Linked DNA regions of Aliamphritea hakodatensis. The protein of the gene in region 1 interacts with the protein of each later gene in a pairwise test. Links are inferred from orthologs where the notes say so. Each region holds a gene or a part of one and is shown in the gene's direction. Other genes may lie near its edges. The genes, in order: PCI15_RS06005 and grxD.

Region 1 (10,389 bases):
AGAATAGGGTAAAGCATCAGTTTTTGGGACTCGAACATGAAAAAGAATGAGCCGCATATTTAATGAAGAATCGGACGGATGTGCAAGGCCTGTGTAACGGCAGGCTGATTTTATTGGCTTTTTCTGCGGGATTTTTTTGGTGGCGGGGTTGGTGCTCTGGTATAGTGCGCGCTATTCGTTGCTATGCTGATGTGATTTTGGCTGACTGAGTCAGAGATCAGGGAATATCGGACGGTTTGCGTGTATTTCTTATGACAGGCGCCAGATCCTGTATCTGTTCTTTCTATATACCGAAATAACTGAACCGTTAGCCAAACTTTGACGGGGAATTGCAGTCAATACACCCACTGCACAGCTTGCCGGTGTATTAACCCTTTTTTTACCTGGCTGACGTTAGCGTCAGGCTGCACATTCTCAATATATTGCCGAAGTAACTCTGTGGGGAGTTCGAGAGTTTAAGATGAGTTATCTTGACGACAGTATTATCGATATTAAACAGTTAAGTTTTGCGCGGGGAGACCGGGCAATCTTTGATGGCGTTGATATTCGCATTCCCCGGGGGAAAGTGACTGCAGTCATGGGGCCAAGCGGCACGGGTAAAACGACCTTGCTTCGTCTGATCGGCGGTCAGCTGAAACCGGATAATGGCGAGATTCTTCTTGAGAAAGACAATATCCCGGCGCTCTCCCGCAAAGACCTGTTCCGGGTACGGGAAAAAATGGGCATGCTTTTTCAGAGCGGTGCACTTTTTACCGATATGACAGTGTTCGAGAATGTTGCTTTTCCAATCCGTGTACATACCGACCTGAGCGAACAGATGATCCGTGACGTGGTGCTGATGAAGCTTCATGCAGTCGGATTGCGCGGCGCTGCGGATATGATGCCCAGTGAACTGTCGGGTGGTATGGCGCGGCGGGTTGCGCTGGCCCGGGCGATCGCGCTCGATCCGGATCTGGTGATGTATGACGAGCCGTTTACCGGACAGGACCCGATTGCAATGGGGGTGCTGGTGAATCTGATTGCCCGCCTGAACAAAGCGCTGGGGCACACCAGTATCATTGTTTCCCATGATATCAACGAGACACTGGCCATTGCTGATTATATTTACCTGATTGCCGACGCTAAGGTGTTGGCGCATGGCACGGCAGCTGAGTTACGCGAAAACGATTCTCCCCAGGTACGTCAGTTTCTGGATGGTCTGCCGGACGGGCCGGTCCCATTTCATTTTCCGGCTGATGATTATCTCGATCAGCTGATGCAGGGTTAACTAAAATGTTTGCAAAAATTCAGGCGCTGGGGGCTGCCGGGCTGAACAGGGTGGAAGCATTTGGCCGTTCCGGCATCATTCTTTCACAGGCGGTCTTTGCGATTCCGGGCCGTCAGGCGTGGCCGTTATTCATTCAGCAACTGTATTCAGTGGGTGTACTGTCGCTGATCATTATCATTGTATCCGGCTTGTTTATCGGCATGGTGCTGAGTCTGCAGGGGTATACCATTCTGGTTGATTACGGCTCTGAGCAGGCGGTGGGGCAGATGGTGGCCCTTAGCCTGGTACGTGAATTGTCGCCGGTGGTGACCGCACTGTTGTTTGCCGGACGGGCCGGGTCTGCACTGACCGCTGAAATAGGGCTGATGAAGGCCACCGAGCAGCTGTCCAGCCTCGAGATGATCGGGGTTGATCCGTTACGCCGGATTATTGCGCCGCGCTTCTGGGCCGGTATGCTCAGCCTGCCGCTGCTGTCCATGATATTCAGCGTTGTTGGAATCTGGGGCGGTATGCTGGTGGGGGTCGACTGGCTGGGCATTTATGAAGGCTCTTTCTGGTCTAATATGCAGAACTCTGTGGACTTTTTTGAAGACGTTGTAAACGGGTTGATCAAAGCACTGGTTTTCGGTGTGGCGGTCACCTGGATCGCGGTTTATCAGGGCTACGACTCTGTGCCGACGTCTGAAGGTATCAGCCAGGCAACGACCCGCACGGTGGTGTATGCGTCGCTGGCGGTACTTGGGCTGGACTTTATTTTGACTGCTTTGATGTTTGGAGATTTATAAGATGCGAATCCGGGGACTGGAATTAGCAGTAGGCTTTTTTATGCTGGCCAGTGCGCTGGCGCTGCTGGTGCTGGCATTGAACGTAAGCGGACTTACTCTGTCTGAGAGTAACCGCAGCTATAAAGTCTATGCATTGTTTGAAAACATTGGCGGTTTAACCTCCCGCTCCAAGGTAACCATGTCCGGGGTTAAAATTGGTCAGGTAACGGCAATTGTTCTGGATGAGGATCAGTTGATGGCCCGGGTGGAGATGGCCATTGATTCGAATGTAAATTACCTGAGTCTGGACAGCTCTGCGTCTATCCTGACGTCCGGCCTGCTGGGTGAAAAATATATCGGGATTACGACCGGTGCTGATGAAGAAATGCTACAGGACGGAGATTTTATTGAAGATACTCAGTCCGCGCTGGTATTAGAAGAACTGATTGGTAAGTTTCTGTTTAATGAAGCGACCGAATAAAGAGAAAAATTATGCGTAAATTATTATCTGTTTTTAGTCTGGCGGTACTGGTTGCTCTTAGCCCGGTGAGCCTGGCGTCATGGCAGGCTGCCAGTGAGCCGGTTGATAAAGCCAGTGCTGAAATGATCAGTGTTCTGGGTGACGGAGGGTTGTCTGCCGGCGATGATGTGACGCCACTGATGGCAGAAATTGAGCGGCTGCTGGTGCCGGTCGTGGATTTTGACTACATCGCCAAGCGGGTGATGGGTAAATATTACCGCAAGGCAACCACTGAACAGCGGGCAGAGTTTACAGGTGTTTTCAAAAATACCCTGATCAGAACCTATGCCAAAGCGCTGGTGGGCTTTGAAATTACCGGTTATGAACTGTTGCCTGAAGGCCGTCCGAGCCCTAAGCCGAACAAACAGATCGTCAGTGTTAAGGTGCGTTCCGGAGGCAGTGCTACATACAAGCTGGATTACTACATGCTGGAACAGCCCGAAGGCTGGAAGCTGGTAAACGTTCATCTGGACGGTATTAACCTGCGTCTTAACTTTAAGAATCAGTTTGCTTCGCTGGTGAAGAAAAACCGCGGTGATGTTGGCGGTGTAATTGCCAACTGGAAAGCCCAGGTAGAAACGGATGTAAGCAAATAAATGGCACCGTTCAGTTGTAAACCGCACGCCCCGGATACCCTGGTGTTAAGCGGTGATCTGATTTTCGCGACAGCCGAACATGCCCGGCAGGTGACAGAAGCCCGTCTGGCTGAACGCACTGGCCGGGTCGTGATGGATTTTTCTGAAATTTCCCGTGTCGACAGCTCCGCGCTGGCATTCTGGCTAAGCTGTCAGCGTCTGGCTGAACGAAATGATCTGTCGCTCGAAGCTCTGCATTTCCCGGATGAAATGGTGCAAATGGCGGAGCTGGTCGGGCTGTCGTCCAGCCGGATCTGGAAATAACCTTCCTGAGATTGCTTTGTCTCAGGAATTCCCCGCTTCGGTGTATCCTTCCGTCGCCTTTTATATCGTAATCGGCTATCATTTCATCTGTTATTTTTCCTCCCAAATTTAAGCGGTATTTTGCATGCAAATCGAACAAGTTAAGCAGTTACTGGAGAGCAAACTGGAAGGTTGTGTTGTCTATCCTGAAGGTGAAGGCTGTAATTTCCAGGTAACCGTTGTCGGTGAGGTTTTTGAAGGCTTACGTCCGGTTAAAAAACAGCAGATGGTTTCCCAGTGTCTGGCTGAAGAAATCGCTAATGGCAGTATTCATGCGCTGACTATCAAAACCTATACGCCTGCACAGTGGGCTGAGTTACAGAACTAATTTGATAAGGCAAAGCGTCGATGGATAAACTAATTATTACCGGTGGAAGCCGGCTGAAAGGCGATGTAAAAATCTCCGGGGCAAAGAACTCTGCGTTGCCTATTCTGGCGGCAAGTCTGCTGGCCGATGAACCTGTTACTATCAGCAACCTTCCTCACCTGCACGATATCACGACCATGCTGGAGCTGTTACGCCAGATGGGGGTGGATCTGACAGTCGACGAAAAGCTGAGTGTTGAAATTGACACCCGCACCATCAATTCAACTGTTGCGCCATATGAGCTGGTGAAAACCATGCGGGCGTCCATTCTGGTACTGGGACCGCTGCTGGCTCACTATGGTCATGCGGAAGTGTCTCTGCCCGGTGGCTGTGCAATCGGTAGCCGTCCGGTGGACCTGCACATTAAAGGCCTTGAAGCCCTGGGTGCAACCATTGTACTGGAAGAAGGTTTTATCCGTGCTACCTGTGACGGACGTCTGAAAGGCGGCCGGGTATTCTTCGATACTGTGACAGTAACCGGTACCGAAAATATTCTGATGGCGGCAGCGCTGGCTGAAGGCCAGAGTGTTATCGAGAACGCGGCACGGGAACCTGAAGTGGTGGATCTGGCTGAGTTCCTGATTGCCATGGGTGCTGATATTTCCGGTCACGGAACGGACACAATTACAGTAAACGGTGTACCGTCGCTGAAGTCCTGTCATTTCCCGGTGGTTGCTGACCGTATTGAAACCGGTACCTATCTGGTCGCCGCTGCAGCGACCCGCGGTTCTATCCGGGTTAAGAATACCCGTCCTGATATTCTGGATGCGGTTATCCAGAAGCTGGAAGAAGCCGGCGCCGAAATTAAAACCGGCAAAGACTGGATTGAACTCGATATGCACGGTAAACGGCCGAAGGCGGTTAACCTGGTGACGGCTCCTTATCCGGCTTTTCCAACCGATATGCAGGCGCAGTTTGCAGCCATGAATGTTGTGGCCGAAGGTGTCAGCCGCATTAAGGAAACGGTATTTGAAAACCGTTTCATGCATATGCAGGAAATGACCCGCATGGGTGCCAAGATCACCATCGAAGGTAATACGGCAATCATGGAAGGTGTGGATAAGCTGACAGCAGCGCCGGTTATGGCGACTGACCTGCGGGCATCTGCAAGTCTGGTTATTGCTGCAATTCTTGCCGAAGGTGAGACCATCATTGAGCGGATTTACCACATTGACCGTGGTTATGAGTGCATTGAAGAAAAACTGCAATTATTGGGCGCTAAGATTAAGCGGGTGCCGGGTTAAGCATTTTCTGCCAGCAGACTTTTTATTTATTTTCAGCAGCGCTGTGGCGCTGCCCTCTTTACGGATTGTCAAACAGCGAACATGAAACAGCAATTGACTATAGCCCTGTCGAAAGGGCGTATTCTGAAAGACACGTTACCGTTGCTCGAAGCGGCGAATATCCTGCCTGCAGAAGATATCTTCAGCAGCCGTAAACTGATCTTTGATACCAACCATGACAACATTAAACTGGTTGTGATCAGAGCCACTGACGTGCCAACGTATGTTGAACATGGTGGCGCAGACATGGGTGTGGCAGGTAAAGACGTGCTGATGGAGTACGGCGCCAAAGGTGTCTATGAACCGCTGGATCTGGACATTGCCCGCTGTAAGCTGATGACTGCATCTCTGAAGGACGCGCCGCCGGTATCCGGGCGGATTAAAGTTGCCACCAAGTTTGTCAATGTCACCAAAGAATACTATGCCCGTCAGGGGCATCAGGTAGACATCATCAAGCTGTACGGTGCGATGGAGCTGGCGCCGATTATGGGGCTGGCTGACCGGATCGTGGACATTGTGGATACCGGTAACACCATGCGTGCCAACGGTCTGGTACCGCTGGAAGAAATTGCTTATGTCAGTTCCCGGCTGGTCGTCGGTAAGGCTGCGATGAAAATGAAGCATCGTCAGATTCAACCGATTATTGAGCAGTTAGCCGCCGCAGTAGAAGCAAGAAAGAGTGAAGGTAAGTAATGGCTGAGTTAAATGTATTACGGCTGGACAGCCAGCAGGAAGATTTCGCCACGCAGATGGACAGTCTGCTGGCCTGGGAAGCGGTTTCTAACAAAGAAGTTAATGCCATTGTTGATGATATTCTCCTGCAGGTAAAACAGCGTGGAGACGCAGCAGTTGTTGAGTTCAGCAACCGTTTTGACCGCCTTAATGTTTCTTCAATGGCTGAGCTTGAGTTCTCTAAAGAACAGCTGCAGGAAGCGCTGGCTACCTTGCCGGCGGATCAGAAAGAAGCGTTGCAAACTGCCGCTGACCGGGTTCGCGACTATCACGAGAAGCAGCTGGGTGAATCCTGGCAGTACCGTGAGGCTGACGGCACTTTGCTGGGCCAGAAAGTCACGCCAATGGATAAAGTGGGTCTTTACGTGCCGGGTGGCAAGGCATCTTATCCGTCTTCTGTGTTAATGAACGCGATTCCTGCAAAGGTTGCCGGTGTTGAAGAACTGATCATGGTTGTGCCGACGCCGGACGGTGAGGTCAATCAACTGGTACTGGCGGCAGCGGCGTTATCCGGTGTAGACCGGGCGTTTTCCGTAGGCGGTGCGCAGGCGGTAGCCGCACTGGCGTACGGAACCGAAACGGTGCCTAAGGTCGATAAAATTGTTGGCCCGGGTAACATTTTTGTTGCCACGGCGAAACGGGCAGTATTCGGTGCGGTGGGCATTGATATGATTGCCGGACCTTCTGAGATTCTGGTGATCTGTGATGGTCAGACTGATCCTGACTGGATTGCCATGGATCTGTTCTCTCAGGCTGAACACGATGAAGATGCACAGCCTATTCTGGTTTCGCCGGATGCAGCGTTCCTGGACAAGGTAGAAGCGAGCATTAACAAGCTGTTGCCGACTATGGAGCGTGAAGCCATTATCCGTGTATCTATGACTGATCGTGCTGCTCTGATTAAAGTACCTGATCTGTCTGCTGCTGCCGTTGTCAGCAACCGGGTAGCGCCGGAGCACCTGGAGTTATCAATCGCTGAGCCTGAAGCCCTGTTACCTGAAATTAAGCACGCCGGTGCGATCTTCATGGGACGTTATACTGCAGAAGCACTGGGTGACTATTGTGCAGGCCCCAACCACGTGTTGCCGACCTCCGGTACCGCGCGCTTCTCATCGCCACTGGGGGTGTATGACTTCCAGAAACGTTCATCTCTGATTATGTTCTCTGAAGAGGGGGCGTCAGAAATGGGTAAGGTCGCATCTGTGCTCGCCCGTGGTGAAAGCCTGACGGCACACGCCCGGTCGGCAGAGTATCGGATCAAAGACTGATCCCGCCCTATCGTTTATAAAAAAGCCCGGTACTGTTACCGGGCTTTTTTTTGTTTTACAGTGGCCTTTCACAAGGCTCAGACGGCAGGACATTATGAAGGTAGTATTTTATGCCCGTGGTGAAGATTTTTCAGACTGGTTGCCCTCTGTAACAGAATTGTTACCCGGTGCAGACTGCCGGTTATGGTCGGAGACAGAAATGCCGGACTGGCAGGCAGACTATGCGCTGGTCTGGCAGCCACCGCAGGCGCTGTTTGAACGTCATACCCAGCTTAAAGCCATCATTAATCTCGGTGCCGGTGTGGATAAGTTACTGGCGTTACCGGGGCTGCCGGAAGGTGTGCCGGTGCTGAAATTACGGGACGCCGGTATGGCCACCTGGATGACCGATTACGTGCGGTACGGCTTACTGCATTTCAGCCGGGACTTTGATGCCTATCAGCGCCAGCAGCGCCGCAGTGTCTGGCAGCCGGAAAAAATTGATGCCCGCAGTAACTGGCCTGTGGGCATTCTGGGCATGGGAGCGATTGGTTCTCAGGTTGCCCGGCGACTGTCCGATGATGGCTATATCGTGCGGGGCTGGAGCCGCACAGAAAAAGTGGTTGCCGGGGTGGAAAGTTTTACCGGGCAGGATGCTTTGTCTGCATTTTTACGGGGCACCCGGGTACTCGTAAACCTGTTGCCTTCAAGCCCCCATACTCAGGGGCTGGTAAACGGCCCGGTGCTGGAACAGTTGTTACCGGAGGCGGTTGTGATTAACGTCGGCAGGGGAGAAGTGGTTGATTCCCCGGCCCTGATAGATTCGCTGCGTAAGCAGCGTCTGCGGGGGGCAATGCTGGATGTCTTTGAGTACGAACCTCTGTCACAGGATTCTCCACTGTGGTCGATGGATAATGTCATTATCACGCCACACATCGCGGCGCCGACATCCATCAGGGATGCGATTGAGCAGGCAAAAGAGTATATCCATGCCATCGGGCTGGGGCTGCCGGTGAAAGCCGTTGACCGTACGCTGGGGTATTAACCCGGATTTCTTACAGAAAAAGCCAGCGTATAGCTGGCTTTTTTGTCTGAGCAGAAGAGCGGATCAGATGCGCAGTGCGCCATCGACCTCAATGCAGCGGCCGTTGATGTAATCGTTTTCCAGAATAAAGGCGACAGTGCTGGCGATTTCTTCCGGCTTACCCAGGCGTTTGGCAGGAATGCCGGCAGCAATTTTTTCCAGTGCTTCCGGTTTCATGCTCATTACCATCTCGGTACCGATATAACCGGGTGCAATTGACGCTGCCCGGATGTTGTAGCGGGCAAGCTCTTTCGCCCAGGTAACCGCCATTGCCTGTACGCCGGCTTTCGTCGCCGTGTAGTTGGTCTGGCCCATGTTGCCATTGCGGGAAATGGAAGAAATGTTGATGATGCAGCCTTCACAGCCAAGTTCGATCATCTTAACAGCCGCTTCACGGCCACACAGGAAGGTACCGGTCAGGTTGACATCCATGACCAGATTCCAGTTATCCAGGCTCATTTTGCTGACGACTTTACCGTCTTTCACTTTAATGAACAGCCCGTCGCGGGTGATACCGGCATTGTTGACCAGACCGTGAATGGCGCCAAAATCCTGCGCAATGTCATCAAACAGTTCGGTAACGGCGTCTTCTTCGGCGATATTAGCAATGTAACCCCGGGCTTCAGTACCCAGTTCCATGCACAGGCCGATGGTTTCATCCAGACCTTGCTGATCAAGGTCAACCAGTGCAAGTCTGGCACCTTTTGCTGCAACCTGAAGTGCCATGGCGCGGCCAAGGCCTCGGCCGCCTCCGGTGATAACAATGACTTTATCTTTTAATTCCATCTGCGGACTACCTTAAATGATGTTGTGTTTTTGTTTTTATATGTGCAGTGCAACAAAGTTTTCTAAAAGTTATACCGCAAATGCGTAAAAGTCCATGCCTTCCTTGATTAAATTTATAAATCTATTTTATATCAATTAGTTATGATTATTGTTGTTGTTTGTTGATAGTGCTTTTTGTCGGGTTTGTTGCGCGGCGCAAAAAATATAACGTACTGACAGCATATTTTATGCTGCAGGTTTGTCGGTTTTGTTCAGGTGCAGGCAGGGTAACCCGTTCAGGACGGAATGGTCGCGAAATATGAACAATCATAGTAGCCTGAATCACGGGACTAAACCGGGTTTGCCGGTGTAAACTACAGGCAGTCTCAACATTGAGTTTTCTGACAGGTTTTTGTTATGCGCTTTTTATTTTTGTTGTTCATCATAGTACCGATTATTGAAATTACCCTGCTGATCAATGTCGGGCAGGCGATCGGTGCCTGGAATACAGTTGGTCTGGTGCTCTTGTCTGCGTTTATTGGCGTGAACATGCTGCGCTACCAGGGGTTCTCAACCCTGCGCCGCGCTCAGGGCAGAATGGCTACCGGTGAGATGCCGGGTCGTGAAATGGTTGAAGGGATTGTGCTGGCCGTCGGCGGCGCACTGCTACTGACCCCCGGATTTGTGACAGATGTTATCGGTTTCCTGTGTCTGATTCCGTTTACCCGCCAGCGTTTTGCCGATCTGGTATTAAGTAAAGTCACCCTGATTAATCCGGCGCAGGGGTTTCATCATCATGCCGGCCCGGGAGACTTTCACCAGGCAGATCCCCGCGATCCCCGTGATTCGTCTACTCTGCATAAGGGCGATGTGATCGACGGCGAGTACCGCCGGGAAGACTGAATCCGGGTTTACTGAAAAAATCACACTTTTTTTAATGATAAGTGTTGAAAACCGTTTTGCCGGCCCCATCTAGCTAAACATCATCATTTATTAGGTGATACAGAAGATCACTTTGTAAACATGTAAAACATGCTCTGCTTCGGTCTGAAGTTATTATTTTTCAAAGGCTTCAGAGCTAAAAGAGCGGTTTAATAACTATAAACGACTTTTTTTGATCACAAGGATCAGGAGAGATATTCAATGAAAATTCGTCCACTACACGACCGTGTTGTTGTTCGCCGTAAAGAAGAAGAAGCAACTACTGCTTCCGGTATTGTTCTGCCAGGTTCTGCAACTGAAAAGCCTAACCAGGGTGAAGTAGTTGCTGTTGGTAACGGCCGTGTAACTAACTCCGGTGAAGTTCAGGCTTTAACCGTTCAGGTTGGTGATCAGGTTATTTTCGGTCAGTACGCCGGTTCTAACGTTGTTAAAGTTGACGGTGAAGAACTGCTGGTAATGAGCGAAAGCGAAATTTTTGGT
Region 2 (10,360 bases), 2.5 Mb from region 1 along the record:
TGAGGTAGCGGCGCAGGCGTTTCCGGAAATGGGTATGCTGACCCTCTCGGTAGGTATTTCTGAAGCGCCGGCAAATAAAGTCAGTTTTGAGCAGCTGTATCTCGCTGCGGATAAGGCCCTGTATCAGGCGAAGGAAAATGGCCGTAACTGTTGTGAAGAAGGGGCTATACAGCCTTTACCGGAGATCGTTCCCGAGCGCTGAGCGCAGACAGTCAATCTGCCGGTTGGGAAACTGACGATAATCCGGATACGGGGTAAGAATCAGATTATCCCTGCGCCATAACACTGTGCTGTCATCCAGTGCAGTAAAGCCTGCGTCGGCAGGAGACTGGTCAGCCCGCACCAGCCCCAACCTTTCCCAACTGGCTTTTCCGGCGACCAGGTGAAGTGCCGCCCGGCTGTTCAGCTGGTTACTGAAGTCGATGGCTTCACTTTCTAGCAACCGGTTATCCCGGTGATATCGCCAGTCGTCTGTCTGTGCCACGATCTTAGAAAGAATAATCAGGATCTTCCGCCAGTGGTTGCCGTTCTGGCGCACAGTATCATCATAGCCCTGCCAGCCGTTTTCCAGTGCCGGCGGGGTGGGCAGATAAAGGCGTATCTCTGCATGCGGATTTCCCAGACTGGAAAGGCGCTCATTCATGCAGATTTAATGCCGCTGAGGTTTTTAAAGGTAATTTCCTTGGCGGTGCTGAGGAAGTCCAGCATGAAGTCAGCATCTTTCTGGTCATCACGGATGGCCGCATACAGGGTACACCAGACACCTTTTTCGCCCAGAGGCCTGGCGCTGATGTAGTTCTGTTCGATGTACTGATGTATTGCCCAGTTAGGCAGTGCAGACACACCGCGTCCGCTGGCGACCAGCTGCATGATCATCACGGTCAGTTCAGAAGTGCGGATGCTGGCCGGCTCAATATCTGCCGGTTCCAGAAAATGTTTGAAGACATCCAGCCGGTGGGATTCAACCGGGTAGGTGATCAGCACTTCGCTGGCCAGATCCTGTGGCTGGATATGCCGTTTGGCGACCAGACGGTGCTGCTTGGAAATGGCCAGCACAGATTCATAAGTGAACAGCGGAATGTAGGTAATGCCGTTACGCTCTTCCGGATCTGCAGTGATGACCAGGTCCAGGTCGCCCCGGGCCAGTGCCGGCAGGGGCAGAAAACTGAAGCCGGTAGACAGGTCCATCTCCACTTCCGGCCAGTTCTGGCGGAAATGATCAATGGTGGGCATCAGCCAGTCAAAGCAGCTGTGACACTCAATACAGATATTCAGCCGGCCGGCCTCTCCGCCCGCCAAGCGGGCGATATCCCGCTCAGCGTTGCGCACCATAGGTAACACTTCATCGGCCAGTGCCAGAATGCGCTGGCCGGCGCTGGTGAAACAGATAGGTTTGGTTTTGCGGATAAACAGGGAGCAGTCGAGGCGGTCTTCCAGATCTTTGATCTGATGCGACAGGGCAGACTGGGTGAGATGAATGCGGTCTGCCGCATCAACCAGACTTCCGGTGTCACGCAGTGCAGAGAGTGTTTTTAAATGACGAAGCTCGATCATACGCGGTTAACCTCAACTTCAACTTAGATATGAGTATAGTATGAACTGTCGTACCTTGACGGCATTGCCGTAGAGTAACCACTTACCCCTGCACTTTGTGACAGGGGTAAGGCGGTTAAGGAAGCAGATTACTGGCTGCCAACCATCAGCAGTTCCAGCAGCGCTTTCTGGGCGTGCAGGCGGTTTTCTGCTTCATCAAAGACAACGGAACGGGGATCATTGTCCATCAGCTCAGCGCTGACTTCCTCACCACGGTGTGCCGGCAGACAGTGCATGAACAGTGCTTCTTTATCAGCGGTATCCATCAGCGCAGAGGTAACCTGATAGCCGGTGAAGGCTGCTTCGCGTTCTTTCTGTTCTTCTTCCTGACCCATGGATGCCCATACATCGGTGACCACCAGGTGGGAGTCTTTGATTGCTTCTTCCGGCGTGCGGTAGATGCTGATGCGGTCTTTATTGGCAGCAACCAGCTCAGCATTCGGATCAAAGCCTTCCGGGCAGGCAATGTTCAGGTGGAAGTCGAACTGGCGGGCAGCGTTTATGTAGGAGTGACACATGTTGTTGCCATCACCTACCCAGGTCACTGTTTTGCCCTGGATGTCGCCACGGTGTTCGTAATAGGTCTGCATATCAGCCAGCAACTGACACGGATGGTAATCATCGGTCAGGGCATTGATAACAGGTACACTGGAATTAGCGGCGAAGGTTTCGACCGAGTCATGTGAGAAGGTACGGATCATCACCGCATCGCACATGCTGGAGATTACCTTGGCGCTGTCTTCAACCGGTTCACCACGGCCCAGCTGCGTATCGCGGGATGACAAGAAGAGTGCGTGGCCGCCAAACTGTGCCATGCCGGCCTCGAAAGATACGCGGGTACGGGTGGAGGATTTTTCAAAAATCATCGCCAGTACCTGGTTTTTCAATGGCTCGTAAATCTCACCACTGTTGCGAATTCGCTTCAGTTCCACCGCGCGACGGATCAGCGCTTTCAGTTCATCGGGCGTTAAATCTAGCAGGGTTAAGAAATGTCTTGTTGTCATAATAAAAAGGGCCTGACGAATCAGGCCTCCTTAATTTCGTTAATGAATCAGAGCTGGCGGTTATTCGTCAGCCATATAAACCTTGATGATGCGCGATACAGTGTTTACCAGCAGTTTGGCTTCGCTGTCGGTCATCGTCAGAGGCGGTAACAGACGTACCACTTTACCGCCACCGGTAATGTTCAGCAGTACACCTTTTACCTTCGCAAGCACTGCCAGTTCGGAACCGGCTTCGCTCAGTTCAATGGCAATCATCATGCCTTTGTTACGTACTTCCTTAACGCTTTCAGAACCGCCCAGCTGATCGCGGAAACCGTCGGCAATCTGGTCGCCCAGTTCCGCAGCCCGCTGGTCCAGCTTGTCATTGGTGATGGTATCGACCACCGCCAGTGCTGCGGCACAGCAAAGCGGGTTGCCACCGTATGTGGAGCCGTGGGTACCCGGAATCAGGATCTCAGCCGCTTTACCACGGGCCAGACAGGCACCGATCGGCACACCGTTACCCAGACCTTTAGCTGTGGTCACCACATCAGGAAGAATATTGTTTTGCTGGTACGCAAAGTAGCTGCCGGTACGGCCGTTGCCGGTCTGAACTTCATCCAGCATCAGCAGCCAGTCGTGTTCGTCGCAGATATCCCGCAACTGGTTCAGGTAATCATCAGCGGGGATAACCACGCCGCCTTCACCCTGAATCGGTTCAACCAGAATTGCTACAACGTTCGGGTTGTTGGCAGCAATCTTACGCACAGCGTCAACGTCATTGAACGGTGCCCGGACAAAACCGCTGACCAGTGGCTCAAAGCCAGCCTGGACTGCACGGTTACCGGTGGCGCTCAGAGTCGCCATCGTACGGCCATGGAAAGAACCGTCCATGACGATTGTGACCGGCTGATCGATGCCTTTACCGTGACCGTAGCGACGGGCCAGTTTAATGGCCGCTTCGTTAGCTTCTGCACCGGAGTTACCGAAGAAGACGCTGTCCATGCCGGAGATCTGGGTCAGACGGCGGGCCAGACGTTCCTGGTTCGGAATGGTGTACAGGTTTGAGGTATGAATAAGCTGGCTGGCCTGTTCGCTGATCGCGGTGGTAACCGCCGGGTGCGCGTGACCCAGACCGCAAACGGCAATGCCGCTCAGCGCGTCCAGATACTTGTGGCCATCGGTATCATACAGCCAGGAACCTTCGCCGTGATCAAAGGCGACGGACAGGCGTGCATAAGTGTTCATTATGGGCTGTGTAGACATAAAGTCCCTCTCTGCAACATGGACCCATCGCCAATAAAGAAGAAGTCTCGGCGTGGAAAAAACGCAAAAGTCTATTCAATCGACGCAAGTTTAGCAATCTTTGCCGTAATTTATCTGTTAATGAGGCTGTTTCGGACTTGAATTTATTGATCCGTGTCACAATGATTTATAAAGACAGGGATTAGCATAGACAGCTGCTCATTCGGGCAGACAGGCGGCCGAATATTTCTTGAGTAAATCACTCGGGTTTATGCTAGGCTTGCGTTTTTTTTAACGCCCCCGCAGAAACGGGCGAAAGTTTTGACAGGTTTAAAGGTGTACTTATGAGCGTCGTTGATACCATTAAAGAGCAGATCGAATCCAATGATATTCTGCTGTACATGAAGGGCACGCCCCGTTTCCCGCAGTGTGGCTTTTCTTCCCGCACAGTTGAAGCGGTGATGGAGTGCGGCGAGCGCTTTGCGTTTGTGAACATTCTGGAAAATCCGGAAATCCGCTCTGAGCTGCCAAAATACGCTAACTGGCCAACCTTCCCGCAACTGTGGGTAAAAGGTGAGCTGATCGGTGGCTGCGACATCGTTGCTGAAATGGCGGCAAGCGGCGAGCTGAAAGAACTGATTGCTGAAGCGGCTGCGGGTCAGGCTGAAAGCGAATAAGTCATAGTTGGATCAGCAGGCTGGTAATTAATATTCTTTATCGTTTTTATTGACGCGTTTAATTAGTCTAATAAGAACTATCTGCTATGCTGATCCGCACTTAATTTGTGCGCGGGAAACCGCTGTATTCTTTAATTCATTTAAGAGAGAACTAAACATGGCCGTATTAGTAGGTAAGAACGCTCCGGACTTTACAGCACCAGCCGTACTGGGCAACGGTGAAATCGTTGATGCTTTTACACTGTCTGAAGCAACTAAGGGCAAGAAAGCTGTAGTATTCTTCTACCCACTGGACTTCACTTTCGTATGTCCTTCTGAGCTGCTGGCTTTCGATCACCGTATCGAAGAATTTGCTAAGCGTGGCGTTGAAGTAATCGGTGTTTCTATCGACTCTCACTTCTCTCACAACGCATGGCGTAACACCCCTGTAGAGCAGGGTGGTATTGGTCCGGTTAAATACACGCTGGTTGCCGACATGACTCACAGCATCTGCAAAGACTACGACGTTGAGTCTGAAGGCGGCGTTGCTTTCCGTGGTTCTTTCCTGATCGACGAAGACGGTCTGGTACGTCACCAGGTTGTTAACGATCTGCCACTGGGCCGTAACGTTGACGAAATGCTGCGTATGGTTGACGCGCTGGCGTTCCACCAGAAGAACGGTGAAGTTTGCCCTGCAGGCTGGAGCGAAGGTGACGAAGGTATGGTTGCATCTCCTGAAGGTGTTGCAAGCTACCTGTCTGACAACGCTGACAAGCTGTAAGATTTAAGTATCTTAAAAAACCGCCTTCATGGCGGTTTTTTTGTGGCTGCCGTTCAGTGCCTGCGGTGTCGGCTGTATGTAAAAAATGCATGTGCTACATAGCGAATTAGAATGACCGGTTTTGTGCTGCTTGCGGTATGATAGCCGGTCTTTTCGTGTTTGCTGTCCGGGCTGTTCTGCCCCGGTGCTGTTGCTGATACTTTTCTTAATAACTTCATTAATGAATGAATGACGGGATGTCCTGTGCCGAATAAGTCTTTTGCGGGCGAAATGCCGTTCGCTGAATTTGTTACCCTGATGGCTATGATGATGTCATTGGTTGCCCTTGCTATTGATGCCATGTTACCGGCGCTGGCGCTGATGGGAGACGCGCTTCAGGTGACCGATGCGAATGATGTGCAACTGGTGGTTTCCGTCCTGTTTCTTGGCATGGCTGTGGGGCAGCTGTGTTATGGCCCCGCTTCGGACAGTTTTGGCCGCCGGCCGGTGATGTATGTGGGCTATGCACTCTTTATTGCTGGCGGGGTTTTGAGCATCGCCGCGCAGGATCTCGATGTGATGCTGCTTGGGCGGTTTTTACAGGGGTTTGGGCTGGCAGCCCCCAAGATACTCACGGTGGCGATTGTCCGGGATCAGTTTGCCGGACGTGAAATGGCCCGGGTGATGTCCTTTATTATGGTCATCTTCATTGTGATTCCGATGGTGGCGCCGGTGTTCGGGCAACTGATTCTCTGGGTGGCTGACTGGCGTTACATTTTTGTGGCGATTCTGCTGATCGGCCTGATCAGTCTGGTCTGGTTTCATCAGCGTCAGCCCGAAACCCATCCGGTTGACAAGCGGGTGCCATTTTCACTGAAGGCGATCAGCAAAGCATTCATCAAAGTATCAACCGACCGCTTTGCTATGGGGTATACGTTGATGGCCGGGATTGTTTCCGGTGCGTTTGTGGCTTATCTGAGTTCTTCTGCGCAGGTGTTTCAGCAGTTATATGGCCTGGGTGAGTGGTTCCCCCTGTATTTTGCGATGCTGGCTTTCGCCATTGGTTTTTCGTCTTACCTGAATGGCCGTCTGGTGATGCGGCTGGGAATGCAGCATCTGACCTGGCGGGCCTTACTGGTGCTGATGGTCAGCTCAGCCCTGTGTGTGGCTGGCAGCAGTTACTGGCAGGGGATGCCGCCGTTATGGCTGTTAACCCTGTATTTCATCGTGGCGTTTGCCTGTATCGGGATGCTGTTCAGTAATCTGAATGCGCTTGCCATGGAAGGGCTGGGTAAGTATGCCGGTATGGGGGCCGCAGTCGTGGGAGCGGTGTCTACGCTGTTATCCGCAGTGATCGGGGTGTTCATCGGTGGTCTGTTCAACGGCACGGTTATTCCGCTGGTGGCAGGGTTTGCCGTGTGTGCGGCTGCCGGTCTGGTGATGATGCGCTGGATTGAAGCGGGGCAACGGCAAACGGAAGTGTCCTGATACGAAAAAAGCCCTGCAGTGTCAGGGCTTTTTTATGGGGGCGTGTCAGACGCCGGTTATTCGTAGTGGTCCTGAACCATGCTCCAGCCGCCCAGATCTTTCCAGCGGTTGACGATGGTGCAGAACAGCTCGGCGGTTTTCATGGTGTCATACAGAGCCGAGTGTGCTTCTTTGCCGTCGAAGTCGATGTCGGCAATGTCACAGGCTTTCGCCAGTACGGTGTGGCCAAACGCCAGACCTGCCAGTGTGGCGGTATCGAAGGTGGAAAACGGGTGGAACGGGTTGCGTTTCATGTCGCAGCGGTTTGCGGCTGCCGTTACGAAACTGTGATCGAAGTGAGCATTATGCCCCACCAGAATTGCCCGTTTACAGTTATGGGCTTTGACGGATTTGCGGATCGGCTTAAAGATCTTTTCCAGTGCTTCCTGCTCGTCGATGGCACCGCGCAGAGGGTTGTACGGGTCAATGCCGGTAAACTCCAGTGCGGACTTTTCCAGATTGGCACCTTCAAACGGGTCTACGTTGAAGGAGTAGCTCTGGTCAATCAGCAGGTTTCCGTCGTCATCCATCGTCAGGGTAACGGCAGCAATTTCCAGAAGAGCATCTGTCTCGGCATTGAACCCGGCAGTTTCAACGTCGATTACCACTGGCAGGTAGCCCCGGAAGCGGGTGGACATCGGATGCTGATAGGCACTGTTATGTTTAGTCAAATGAGATCCTTAAAGGCTGTCTCTTCAGCCTGCAGTTGAGTATGAGGCCAGTGTATAATCTTGGCCGGCCGTTGTCATTGCTACGGAAGTATTTGCAGTACATTACTGCTAAGATGGATAGACACTGATCAGCGGTTAAATATCCCGGTATCTTCAGTAAAGTTTTAACTGCACCAGTCGATATCTGATACGTTGGTTTGGTATCTGTAAGGGTTTGATCTTTTTATGCGAATTATTCTGGGACTGTTGATAGCTTTTTGGATACTGCCTGCCGGGGCGGCAAGCTTCGTGGCGACCATCGATCAGTCCCGCTGGGATCTTGAGTCCTCCAAGTTTAACTGCCGTATGTCGCAAAAAATCCCCCTGTTCGGAGAAGCCGTATTCGATCATCAGGCTGGCGAGCAGATCCGTTTTGTTCTGAAACCGCTTCAGGGTCATGGCATGAAAGGGAAGGCGATGCTGATGGCAGAGGCTTCTCCCTGGCAGCCGGGTACCCCGCCGATGCGGATCGGAGAGGTGGAGTTCAACCAGTACAGTGGTGAGATCGAAGTGCTGAGCCCGCAGGCTCAGAATATGGTTGCCGCCCTGTATAAGGGCATGATGCCGACCTTTAAAGCCCGCAACTGGCTGGGGACCGGGGAAAATGTCCGGATAGGACTCTCAGCGGCCAACTTCCAGCCGGCGTTTGAAAGTTATTCAGGCTGTGTGGCCGGTCTGTTGCCGGTGAATTACCGTCAGATCGCCCGTACCGCGGTATTGTTCCCGTCGGCCACCTGGCGCTTGTCGGATGCCACCAAGGCCCGGCTGGATCTGATTGCAGTGTATGTGAATAATGATGAGGCGGTCAGCTCGGTTTACGTAGACGGCCACTCAGATACCCAGGGCCGGCGTCTGGCAAACCGGGATTTATCTAAGAAGCGTGCTGATGAAGTGACGGCGTATCTGATTACTAAGGGGGTTAATCCTGACGTGATTATTACCCGTTATCACGGCGAACGGTATCCGGTGGGGCAGAAGAACGACCGGGCAACCCGTGACCGCAGTCGCCGGGTAACCATCCGGCTGGACCGGGATCAGCCTTAACTTCAGTCCTCCGTCTGAGCGGTTGAATCGCCGGAACGTGCGTTGCCCTTTGAGATAGTGGGGATTTATCCCCGCTGTCTCTGTTCCTGCTGTGTATTCATGCTATAATTTTGCCCTTTCCTTTTTCAGGTAATACATCGGGTTGTCTGCCCGGTGGTAGATTTTCGTGTGGAGTTCTTTTATGTCCGACATTAATAAGGTTGTGCTGGCCTACTCCGGCGGCCTTGATACATCTGTAATCGTTCGTTGGTTACAGGAAACTTACAACTGTGAAGTCGTGACATTCACGGCAGATCTGGGCCAGGGTGAAGAAGTTGAACCTGCCCGTGCCAAAGCTGAAGCTCTGGGTGTAAAAGAAATTTACATCGAAGATCTGCGCGAAGAGTTTGTCCGTGATTTCGTATTCCCGATGTTCCGTGCGAATACTATCTACGAAGGTGAATACCTGCTGGGCACGTCAATTGCCCGTCCGCTGATTGCCAAGCGTCTGATTGAAATCGCCAATGAAACCGGCGCAGATGCTATCTCTCACGGTGCAACCGGTAAGGGTAACGATCAGGTTCGTTTTGAAATGGGTGCTTACGCACTTAAGCCGGGCGTTGAAGTTATTGCGCCATGGCGTGAGTGGGATCTGACATCCCGTGAAACCCTGATGAAGTACTGTGAAGAGCACAACATCCCGGTAGACTTCTCAAGCAACAAGAAGAAGTCTCCGTACTCGATGGATGCTAACCTGCTGCACATTTCTTACGAAGGCGACATTCTGGAAGATCCGTGGGCAGAAGCTGAAACGGATATGTGGCGCTGGTCCGTTTCCCCTGAGGAAGCACCGGACGAAGCTCAGTACATGGAGCTGACTTACGAAAAAGGCGATATCGTTGCGATTGACGGTGAGCCAATGTCTCCGGCAACTGTCCTGACTTACCTGAACAAGGTAGGTGGTGAGCACGGTATTGGCCGTCTGGACATCGTTGAAAACCGTTTCGTCGGAATGAAGTCCCGCGGTTGCTATGAAACACCGGGCGGCACCATCATGCTGCGTGCACACCGTGCCATTGAGTCAATCACGCTGGACCGCGAAGTTGCGCACCTGAAAGATGAGCTGATGCCACGTTACGCGAAAGTGATCTACAACGGTTTCTGGTGGTCTGAAGAGCGTAAGATGATGCAGGAGATGATCGATTACTCACAGCGTAACGTGAACGGTGATGTTCGCCTGAAACTGTACAAGGGTAACGTGACTGTTGTGGGTCGCCGTTCTGATGACAGCCTGTTCGATGAGAACATTGCTACTTTTGAAGATGACGCGGGTTCTTACGATCAGAAAGATGCTGCCGGCTTCATCAAGCTGAATGCACTGCGCATGCGCATTGCTGCCGGTAAAGGCCGCAATCTGCTGGAAGACTGAGCAAAGAACAGGGATTAATAACCTGACTTTTCTGAAAAACCCGTTATGGTGACATGGCGGGTTTTTTGCTGTTCAGGGGATGTGTCGGGAGTTCTAGTTGCTTGATAACTATGGTACTTTGAGCGCTGGTCTCTGATGTCGGTTTTATGGAAATAAATTATTCACAAAACAAAGTCCTGATTGTCGATAATCGTCTGGATGATCTGGCTGAGCTGAAAGCTGCGCTGACCCAGTTAGGCATCAAAACGATCCATGTGGCGTCATCAGTGAATATGGCTTTGGCGTTGTTGCGTGAAGAGACATATGACATATGTTTTGCTCTGTTTGATCTGGGTAAAACCGAGAAGAACGGTCTGCAGTTAATTCAGGAGGCCGGTGCCGAAGGCACAAAGCTGTATACCACCACCTTTATTCTGGTGGTTGATCAGGACCGC

What was found.
Region 2: the proteins of PCI15_RS06005 (region 1) and grxD interact in binary tests that used the Escherichia coli proteins (3 or more experiments, as listed by UniProt). The link is inferred for Aliamphritea hakodatensis from one-to-one orthologs.

Annotation. Positions count from the first base shown.
Region 1 is NZ_AP025281.1:1,311,086-1,321,474, forward strand. Bases 2,444-5,195 are described here. They hold PCI15_RS06005 (BolA family protein), read left to right. Parts: upstream 2,444-3,574; coding sequence 3,575-3,817; downstream 3,818-5,195. Other genes in these bases: mlaD (outer membrane lipid asymmetry maintenance protein MlaD), read left to right, coding at 2,444-2,512; PCI15_RS05995 (MlaC/ttg2D family ABC transporter substrate-binding protein), read left to right, coding at 2,524-3,147; PCI15_RS06000 (STAS domain-containing protein), read left to right, coding at 3,148-3,450; murA (UDP-N-acetylglucosamine 1-carboxyvinyltransferase), read left to right, coding at 3,838-5,100; hisG (ATP phosphoribosyltransferase), read left to right, coding at 5,182-5,195. Outside these bases: PCI15_RS05975 (calcium/sodium antiporter), read right to left, coding at 1-38; phospholipid ABC transporter ATP-binding protein MlaF, read left to right, coding at 461-1,267; lipid asymmetry maintenance ABC transporter permease subunit MlaE, read left to right, coding at 1,273-2,052; more of mlaD, read left to right, coding at 2,054-2,443; more of hisG, read left to right, coding at 5,196-5,832; hisD (histidinol dehydrogenase), read left to right, coding at 5,832-7,139; PCI15_RS06025 (2-hydroxyacid dehydrogenase), read left to right, coding at 7,234-8,163; PCI15_RS06030 (SDR family oxidoreductase), read right to left, coding at 8,227-8,988; PCI15_RS06035 (FxsA family protein), read left to right, coding at 9,385-9,870; PCI15_RS06040 (co-chaperone GroES), read left to right, coding at 10,111-10,389. UniProt on the Escherichia coli protein: Involved in cell resistance against acid stress.
Region 2 is NZ_AP025281.1:3,835,159-3,845,518, reverse strand. What follows is about bases 3,109-5,831. They hold grxD (Grx4 family monothiol glutaredoxin), read left to right. Parts: upstream 3,109-4,165; coding sequence 4,166-4,498; downstream 4,499-5,831. Other genes in these bases: PCI15_RS17535 (multidrug effflux MFS transporter), read left to right, coding at 5,502-5,831; PCI15_RS17540 (peroxiredoxin), read left to right, coding at 4,656-5,258; PCI15_RS17550 (aspartate aminotransferase family protein), read right to left, coding at 3,109-3,842. In the rest of the region: PCI15_RS17570 (sensor domain-containing diguanylate cyclase), read left to right, coding at 1-202; PCI15_RS17565 (DUF6942 family protein), read right to left, coding at 176-643; PCI15_RS17560 (LysR family transcriptional regulator), read right to left, coding at 640-1,554; argF (ornithine carbamoyltransferase), read right to left, coding at 1,683-2,597; more of PCI15_RS17550, read right to left, coding at 2,658-3,108; more of PCI15_RS17535, read left to right, coding at 5,832-6,725; rnt (ribonuclease T), read right to left, coding at 6,782-7,402; PCI15_RS17525 (flagellar protein MotY), read left to right, coding at 7,661-8,518; PCI15_RS17520 (argininosuccinate synthase), read left to right, coding at 8,700-9,926; PCI15_RS17515 (tetratricopeptide repeat protein), read left to right, coding at 10,073-10,360. UniProt on the Escherichia coli protein: Monothiol glutaredoxin involved in the biogenesis of iron-sulfur clusters.